Regions from separate parts of the Mesorhizobium sp. P171375 genome, predicted to be linked through region 1. Evidence: riboswitches for the same ligand, from Rfam matches in the RefSeq annotation. Region 1 holds a riboswitch; the other holds the start of a gene.
What was found. A riboswitch is a leader RNA that binds a small molecule or an ion and turns the genes downstream of it on or off. The one in region 1 is predicted to bind S-adenosylmethionine.
Positions count from the first base shown of each region.

Region 2: linked by a shared signal. The riboswitch ahead of ACYHH6_RS08620 (O-succinylhomoserine sulfhydrylase) and the one ahead of metX (homoserine O-acetyltransferase MetX) in region 1 are both predicted to bind S-adenosylmethionine.

Region 1 is NZ_JBYNWF010000001.1:114,688-119,157, forward strand. It holds gene ACYHH6_RS00565 (sugar kinase) at 1-108, shown strand, start outside; gene ACYHH6_RS00570 (prephenate/arogenate dehydrogenase family protein) at 117-1,052, opposite strand; gene hisC (histidinol-phosphate transaminase) at 1,057-2,175, opposite strand; SAM riboswitch at 2,295-2,372, shown strand; gene metX (homoserine O-acetyltransferase MetX) at 2,433-3,602, shown strand; gene metW (methionine biosynthesis protein MetW) at 3,661-4,275, shown strand.
Region 2 is NZ_JBYNWF010000001.1:1,780,179-1,784,648, forward strand. It holds gene apaG (Co2+/Mg2+ efflux protein ApaG) at 1-140, opposite strand, end outside; partial or broken gene ACYHH6_RS08615 (ceramide glucosyltransferase) at 350-1,503, shown strand; gene ACYHH6_RS08620 (O-succinylhomoserine sulfhydrylase) at 1,544-2,734, opposite strand; SAM riboswitch at 2,792-2,869, opposite strand; gene ACYHH6_RS08625 (2'-deoxycytidine 5'-triphosphate deaminase) at 2,948-4,042, shown strand; gene ACYHH6_RS08630 (ABC transporter substrate-binding protein) at 4,146-4,470, shown strand, end outside.

The sequences.
Region 1 (4,470 bases):
TTTGCCAGTGCGGCCGCCGCGCTCAAATGCCAGCGCTTCGGCGGCCGGCTGGGCGCGCCGGACCGGGCCGAGACAATGGCCATGGTCGCGGCGACCTGGCCTGCCTGAAACGGATTTTAGCTCTTGGCGGGGTGTTCCACCGCTTGGCGACCAAAATCCGGCACGTCGATATCCTGGCCGGCCTCGATGATCGAGCGGCGCACGGCACGGGTGCGGGTGAATAGGTCGAACAGCTTATCGCCGTCACCCCAGCGGATCGCCCGCTGCAGAAAGGCCAGATCCTCCGAGAAGCGTGCCAGCATTTCCAGGATGGCATCCTTGTTGTGCAGGCATACGTCCCGCCACATAGTCGGGTCCGAAGCCGCGAGACGGGTGAAGTCGCGGAAACCCGAGGCCGAATATTTGATGACTTCGGTCTTGGTCACCGATTCCAGGTCGTCGGCCGTGCCGACGATGTTGTAGGCGATGATGTGCGGCAGATGCGAGACGATCGCCAGCGTCATGTCGTGATGCTGCGGGTCCATTGTGTCGATGTTGGAGCCGCAGCGCCGCCAGAATTGCGACAGCTTCTCCAGCGCGGCCGGATCGGTATCGGGCAGCGGCGTAAAGATGCACCAGCGGTTCTCAAACAGCTCGGCGAAGCCGGCATCCGGGCCGGACTTTTCCGTACCCGCCAGCGGATGTCCCGGGATGAAATGCACGCCGTCCGGCACATAGGGCTGCATCTGTGCAATCACCGAGGCCTTGGTCGAGCCGACATCGGTGAGGATGGCGCCCATTTTCAGCGCCGGCGCGATCTCTTGCGCCACCTCGCCCGACGATCCCACCGGCACCGAGACGATGATGAGGTCGGCATCGCGAACCGCTTCTTCTGCGTCCGTGGTGTAGGACTCACCGAGACCGAGCTCCTTCGCACGCGCCAGCGTGGTCGGGCTGCGCGTCGCGATGGCGACATGGGCGGCCAGGCCTTCGCGGCGGATGACGCGGGCCAGCGACGAGCCGATCAGGCCGATGCCGACCAGCGCGATCTTTTCAAACATCGGTGATGTCATTGTTTCAGCTTTTCAGGAATGTCGTGAGGGCATCGATGACGCCACGATTGGCTTCTTCCGTGCCGACGCTCATGCGCAGCGCGTTGGGAAACCCGTAGCCGGTAACGCGGCGCAAGATATAGCCGCGCTGGGTGAGGTACTCGTCCGCCGCCTCTGCCGAATGCTTCTTGTCATTGGGGAAGTGGATGAGCACGAAATTGCCGACACTCGGTGTCACCCTGAGCCCTAGCTTCGTCAGCTCGTCATTCAGCCAGGTAAGCCAGGTCTCGTTGTGCAACGAACTGCGCTCGACATGGGCGCGGTCGCGGATGGCGGCAATGCCCGCCTCGATCGCCGTCGCGTTGACATTGAAAGGGCCGCGGATCCGGTTGATGGCATCGACAATGTGAAGGGGACCGTACATCCATCCGATGCGCGCACCGCCAAGGCCGAGCTTGGAGAAGGTGCGGGTCATGACAACGTTCTGCGCGCTGCCGGCCAGCTCGATGCCGGCCTCATAGTCGTTGCGCCGGACATATTCGGCGTAGGCCGCGTCGAGCACCAGAAGCACGTTGCCAGGCAAGGCGGCATGCAGGCGACGGACCTCCTGGAACGGCAAATAGGTGCCGGTCGGATTGTTGGGATTGGCAAGGAAGATGATTTTGGTCCGCGGCGTCACCGCGGCGAGGATCGCGTCGACATCGGCGCGCTCGTCGGTCTCCTTGACCGTCACCGGTGTCCCGCCGGCCGACTGGATGTAGATCTTGTAGATCATGAAGGCGTGTTCGGTGATGATGGCCTCATCGCCGGGCGCCAGATAGGTCTGCGCCAGCAGGCCGAGGATCTCGTCAGAACCGTTGGAGCAGATGATGTTCGCCGGGTTCAGGCCATGCACTTCGGCGATCGCCTCGCGCAGCCGACGGGCGGTGCCATCGGGATAGACATCAAGCTTGGCAGCGACCTCCCGCGCGGCCTCGATTGCTTTCGGTGACGGGCCGAGCGGGTTCTCGTTCGACGACAATTTATGGACCTTGGCGACGCCGGCCGGCGCCGTGCTCTTGCCCGGCACATAGGCGTCGATGTCCATGATGCCCGCGCGGGGCGTCGGCCGTGCCTTGTCCGTTGTCTTGTTCATGTCGCAAATCCGTCGAGAATGCCTCCGTCCGGAGGCCGCAGCGGAAATACAAGCCGTGGCTCCGAATGTCGAGAGGCCCGGGCAATAGCTGGCCGTTGACGCCGGGCCGCCCGAGTTCTAGAAGAACGGAACAGTTCCGTGGTGATTTGGCCGGTCGGCTTGCAGCCACGTTAAACAACTCGCTAAAGGGCCGTTTGCGTGACGTAACCGGCTTTGCGATCGCATTGCCGGTTTTTTATTGCCTGACGGCGGGCAAGGAGAGTCACATGACCGCGCTCCGCGCCGCAAAAACCAACAATGAGGCCGACAACCCGTCGAGCCCGGTGTTGCGTTTTGGCCCTGACAAGCCGCTCAAGCTCGACGCCGGCACGCTATTGTCGCCGTTCCAGATCGCCTACCAGACCTACGGCACGCTGAACGACGCCCGCTCCAACGCCATTCTGGTCTGCCACGCGCTGACCGGCGACCAGCACGTCGCCAACACCAATCCGGTGACCGGCAAGCCTGGCTGGTGGGAAGTGCTGATCGGCCCCGGCAAGATCATCGACACCAACCGCTTCTTCGTCATCTGCTCCAACGTCATCGGCGGCTGTCTCGGCTCGACCGGTCCGGCCTCGACGAATCCCGCCACCGGCAAGCCCTACGGGCTCGACCTGCCGATCATCACCATCCGCGACATGGTGCGGGCGCAGCTGATGCTGGTCGACCATTTCGGCATCGAGAAGCTGTTTTGCGTGCTCGGCGGGTCGATGGGCGGCATGCAGGTGCTGGAATGGGCGTCGTGCTATTCCGAGCGCGTCTTCTCGGCGCTGCCGATCGCCACCGGCGCGCGCCATTCCTCGCAGAACATAGCCTTCCACGAGGTCGGTCGCCAGGCCGTCATGGCCGACCCGGACTGGCATGGCGGCAAATATTTCGAGCACGGCAAGCGCCCGGAAAAGGGGCTGGCGGTGGCGCGCATGGCCGCCCACATCACCTATCTGTCGGAAGCGGCACTGCACCGCAAGTTCGGCCGCAATCTGCAGGATCGCGAAGCGCTGACCTTCGGTTTCGACGCCGACTTTCAGATCGAGAGCTATCTGCGCCATCAGGGCATGACCTTCGTCGACCGCTTCGACGCCAATTCCTATCTCTACATGACCCGTTCGATGGACTATTTCGACCTCGCCGCCGACCATGGCGGCCGGCTCGCCGATGCCTTTGCCGGCACAAAGACGCGCTTTTGCCTGGTCTCCTTCACTTCGGACTGGCTGTTCCCGACCGAGGAGAGCCGCTCGATCGTGCATGCGCTGAACGCAGCCGGCGCGTCCGTCTCCTTCGTCGAGATCGACACCGATCGCGGCCACGATGCCTTCCTGCTCGACGAACCGGAACTGTTCGCCGCCATCAATGGCTTCATCGGCTCGGCGGCCCGCGCCAGGGGGCTCCGCGCATGACCCCGAAAAGTTGCAGACTTTTCGCACCGGGATCATGCGCCATCCGAGGGGCGAAGCCATGAGTGTCAACCGCGCCCAGCGCGTCGACCTCGAAGTCGTTGCCGGCCTCATTCCGCCGCTCTCGCGGGTGCTCGACGTCGGCTCCGGCGACGGCCTGCTGCTCGAACTCCTGCAGGAGACCAAGCAGGTCGACGGCCGCGGGCTGGAACTGTCGCAGCGCGGCGTCAATGAATGCGTGGCGCGCGGCCTCTCGGTCATCCAGGGCGATGCCGACACCGACCTCGAATTCTATCCCGATAAGGGTTTCGATTTCGTCGTCCTGTCGCAGACCCTGCAGGCGACCCGCAACCCGAAGCTGGTGCTCGACGAACTGCTCAGAATCGGCAACCGCGCCATCGTCTCGTTCCCCAATTTCGGCCATTGGCGGGTGCGGCTGTCGCTGTTCTTCAAGGGACGGATGCCGGTGACCGAGGACCTGCCCTATTCCTGGTACGACACGCCCAACATCCATTTCTGCACCATCCGCGACTTCGTCAACCTGGTCGAGGAGCTCGGCGCCTCGGTCGAGAAAGCGACTGCGCTGGACGGCAACGGCCAGAAGATCGGCCTGTCGATGCCATGGTGGTTCTGGAATTTCTTCGGCCAGCAGGCGGTGTTCTTGCTGAAGCGATAGTGTCTCCTATCCCAGCACGTCCGTGGCCTTGTGCGGGTGCCTGACACCGTCGGCGATGACCACATCGGCGTAGGCGGTCATGGCTGAACTCCCTGTTCGATCGAAGCGCAATAACCGGCTCCGTTGGCGCAATCTGCGGAAATGACGGCCATCGGTCGATTACGTCAGGGGTAATCGGCCAGCCTACGGGCGTCC
Region 2 (4,470 bases), 1.7 Mb from region 1:
AGCTGCACGAACTCGTCCGACTGGTTGTCGATCGTCACTTGGTAACCCCAGACATAGCGGTTCTCCGACGGATCGGAGCGATCCTCCAGATAGAACGGTCTGACCTGCACTTCGATGTTGCGCGTGACGGCGCGGTACATAGGCTGCTCCAAACGACACCAACGGACCTGTCGGCGCTCTTGCCGTACTCCCGGATTAGGGCCTCATGCGCAGTTGCCGAACAACAATGTCATTTAAGTGACACATGACAATGATGGTGTGCACGAACCGTATCGGGCGACTCAGCGCTCTGTCGAACTGTTGAAAACGGCCATTCCTGGCCGCTTTTTCCCGGAGTGACCAGATCACGATGGAACTGACAGTCATAGCAGCGGTGCTTTCGACATTCCTGCTTCTTTCCAATCTCGCCAGCATTGTGCTTGCCTCGCTCAGCCTGAAGCGGCCGCGCCAGATTGCTCCGCCGGCCAGAAAGGCGCCGCCGGTGTCGATCGTGGTGCCGTCGCGCGGCGTCGAACCGTTTACTGAGGAGACGCTTGCCCGTGCCTTCTCGCTCGACTGGCCGCGCTACGAGCTGATCTTCTGCGTCGCCCATGCCGACGATCCGGTGGTCAAACTGATAAACCGGGCGATTGCCCGGTTTCCAAAGGTGGCGGCGCAGCTGCTGATCGGCGATGACCGGGTCAGCGCCAACCCCAAGCTCAACAATTGCGTCAAGGGTTGGGTGGCGGCGCAGCACAACTGGGTCATCCTGGCCGATTCCAACGTGCTGATGCCTGTCGACTATGTCCAGCATCTGATGGCGGCCTGGCGGCCGGACACCGGGCTTGTCTGCTCGACCCCCGATCGGCTCGCGGCCGGACGGTTTTGGGCCGGGTCGAATGCGCCTTCCTCAACACGCTGCAGGCGCGCTGGCAATATGCCGGCGAAGCCCTTGGTCTCGGCTTTGCCCAGGGCAAAAGCATGCTGTGGAACAAGCCGATGCTCGACGCCAATGGCGGCATCGAGGGGCTTGCCGCCGAGATCGCCGAGGATGCCGCCGCGACCAAGCTGGTCAATGGGCTCGGCCTGCGCGTCAATCTCGTTGCCTCGCCCTTCGAACAGCCGCTCGGCCAGCGTACGTTTGCCGAGATCTGGTCGCGCCAGACGCGCTGGGCGCGGCTGCGCCGCGTCACCTTCCCACTGTTCTACACGCCCGAGATCCTGACGGGTGTGGCGGTGCCGCTGCTGCTGGCACTGGTCGCGGCGGCAAGCGCCGGCGTCAGCATGCCCACCACGGCTTTGTGCGTTCTGGCCTTTGCCTATGTGCCGGAATGCCTGCTCGCCTGGGCCAAGGGCTGGTATTTGTCACCGCGCATCGTCACCGCCATGATCGTGCGCGATGTGATGCTTCCCGCCATCTGGTCGCGCGGTTGGCTCGGCGGCGCGGTCGAATGGCGCGGCAATGCCATGACCATCCGCACCAAGGCGATGACGGAACTGGAAGAGGCCTCGTCGGGCGCCTGAGCGCCGCCCAGGCCTTTGCGTTGCTTTCGCAGCAAGGCCGCTACTTCGCCGCCTTCAGCGCCTGCGCAACGTCCTCGAGTAGATCGTCCGTATCCTCAAGACCGACCGACAGCCTCAGCGTTCCCGGCCCGATGCCGAGTTCGGCGCGTGCCTCGTCGCTGAGGTTTTTGTGTGTTGTCGTTGCCGGATGGGTGATCAGGCTCTTGGCGTCACCGAGATTGTTGGAGATCAGCACGATGTCGAGCGCGTTCTGCAAGGCGAAAGCCGCCTGCTTGCCGCCCTTGACGTCGAGGCAGATCAGCGTCGAGCCGCCCGCCATCTGCTTCTTGACGATGTCGGCCTGCGGATGGTCGGCGCGGCCGGGATAGATGACGCGGGCGATCTGCGGCTGTCCGGCCAGGAAATCCGCGATCTTGCCGGCACTTTCCGTCTGCTGGCGCACCCGCACCGGCAGCGTCTCCAGACCCTTAAGCAGCGTCCAGGCGTTGAACGGCGACAGGCTCGGACCGGTGTGGCGGAAATAGTCGTGCAAATTCTCGTCGATCCACTTCTTGTCCGACAGGATGATGCCGCCAAGACAGCGTCCCTGGCCGTCAATGTGCTTGGTCGCGGAGTAGACAACGATGTGGGCGCCGAGTTGCAAGGGCTTCTGCTGCAAGGGCGTGGCAAAGACATTGTCGACGATCAGCCTGGCGCCGATCGAGGTGGCGAGCGACGCGACAGCGGCAATGTCGACCACTTCCAGCGTCGGGTTGGTCGGGCTTTCCAGGAAGAACAGTTTGGTGTTCGGCCTGACCGCCTTTTCCCAGTTGGCGATGTCGGTGCCGTCGACCAGCGTCGCCTCGATGCCGTATTTCGGCGCCAGCGTCTCGACCACCCAGCGGCAGGAACCGAACAGCGCGCGCGCCGCAACGATATGGTCGCCGGCCTTGGCGCTGCACAACAGCGCCGCCGTTACCGCAGCCATGCCGGACGCGGTTGCCCGCGCGTCTTCGGCGCCTTCCAGCGCGCACATGCGCTTTTCGAACATGTCGACGGTCGGGTTGGCGTAGCGCGAATAGATGAAGCCCGGCTCCTCGCCCTTGAAACGGGCTTCGGCGGCCTGCGCCGTCTCGTAGACATAGCCCTGGGTGAGGTACATCGCTTCCGACGTTTCGCCGAACTGGGAACGCAGCGTCCCCCCATGCACGAGTGCGGTCTGAGGCTTCCAGTTACGCTTCTTGGTGCTCATCGCTTTTCTTCCAGACACAAAAAAACCGGCCGCGAAAGTCGCAACCGGTCCATACGGCCTTGCGGCCCGACGGTCCTTTAGCGACTTGTTTAACGTGGCTGCAAGCCGACCGGCCAAATCACCACGGGATAACGACCCTTTAGACCTCAGCCATGCTTGCGTCAATTGCCGGCTTCATTAAGAGGTTTGTACCAGTTGGAGCGGAGCCAGCCATTGCGGCAGACAGGCATTCTTCCCGATCAGGATATTTCCGCGCTGTTCCAGTCCGGCGCGCTGAAGTCGCCGCGCGCGCTCGATGTCGACCAGGTACAGCCGGCCAGCCTCGATCTCAGGCTCGGCGACAAGGCTTTTCGCGTCCGCGCCTCCTTCCTGCCCGGCCCCAACCACAAGGTGTCGGAGAAGCTCGAGCGGCTGAAGCTGCACGAGATCAGCCTGACTGAAGGCGCGGTGCTGGAGACCGGCTGCGTCTACATCGTGCCGCTGCTCGAGAGCCTCGCCCTGCCGGCCAATATTTCCGCCTCGGCCAATCCCAAGAGCTCGACCGGACGGCTCGACATCTTCACCCGGGTGATGACCGACCGCGGCCACGAGTTCGACAAGATCGCCGCCGGCTATCACGGGCCGCTCTATCTCGAGGTCAGCCCGCGCACCTTCCCGATCGTCGTGCGCGCCGGCTCGCGCCTGTCGCAGATCCGCTTCCGCACCGGCAATGCGCTGTTGTCGGAGGCAGAGCTGAACGAATTGCACCGGGCAGAGATGCTGGTGGCCACCGAGCCACCCAACATTTCCGGTGGTGGCATTGCGCTCTCGATCGACCTCGACGGTGATCAGCACGGGCTGGTCGGCTATCGCGGCAAGCATCACACCGGCCTCGTCGATGTCGATAAGCGCGCCGCCCAGGATGCCGTCGATTTCTGGGAGCCGCTTTACAAGAGCGGCGCCGGCGAACTGGTGCTCGACCCGGACGAGTTCTACATCCTGGTCAGCCGCGAGGCGGTGCACGTGCCGCCGCTCTACGCCGCCGAGATGACGCCGTTCGACCCGCTGGTCGGCGAATTCCGCGTCCACTATGCCGGCTTCTTCGATCCCGGCTTCGGCCATTCGGCCGCTGGTGGCACCGGCAGCCGGGCGGTGCTCGAAGTGCGCAGCCACGAAGTGCCGTTCATCCTCGACCATGGCCAGATCGTCGGTCGGCTGGTCTACGAGCATATGCTGAAGCGGCCGCAGGCGCTCTACGGCACCGATCTCGGCTCGAATTACCAGGCGCAAGGCTTGAAGCTTTCCAAGCATTTCCGCACCGCCGTCTGAACCCTCAATCACCGTTGGGCAAAATACTTGCCTGCATTGGCTCACCGTGCTTGGCTGCCTTTCTGTGGCCGGCAAGAGACCGGCGCGTAAGGGGAACCAAAAAATGCAGATTTCGAAATGGATCATATCGGCAGCCAGCGCTGCCATGCTTGTAATGGGGGCCGGTTCGCTGGCGCAGGCGCAGGAGAAATTGAAGATCGGCACCGAAGGCGCCTATCCGCCCTTCAACACCATTACATCTGACGGCAAGGTCGAAGGCTTCGACATCGACATTGCCAATGCGCTGTGCGCGCAAATGAAGGTCGAGTGCGAGATCGTCACCCAGGACTGGGACGGCATCATTCCAGCGCTGCAGGCGAAGAAATTCGACGCCATCATCGCCTCGATGAGCATCACCGAGGAGCGCAAGAAGCAGGTCGCCTTCACCA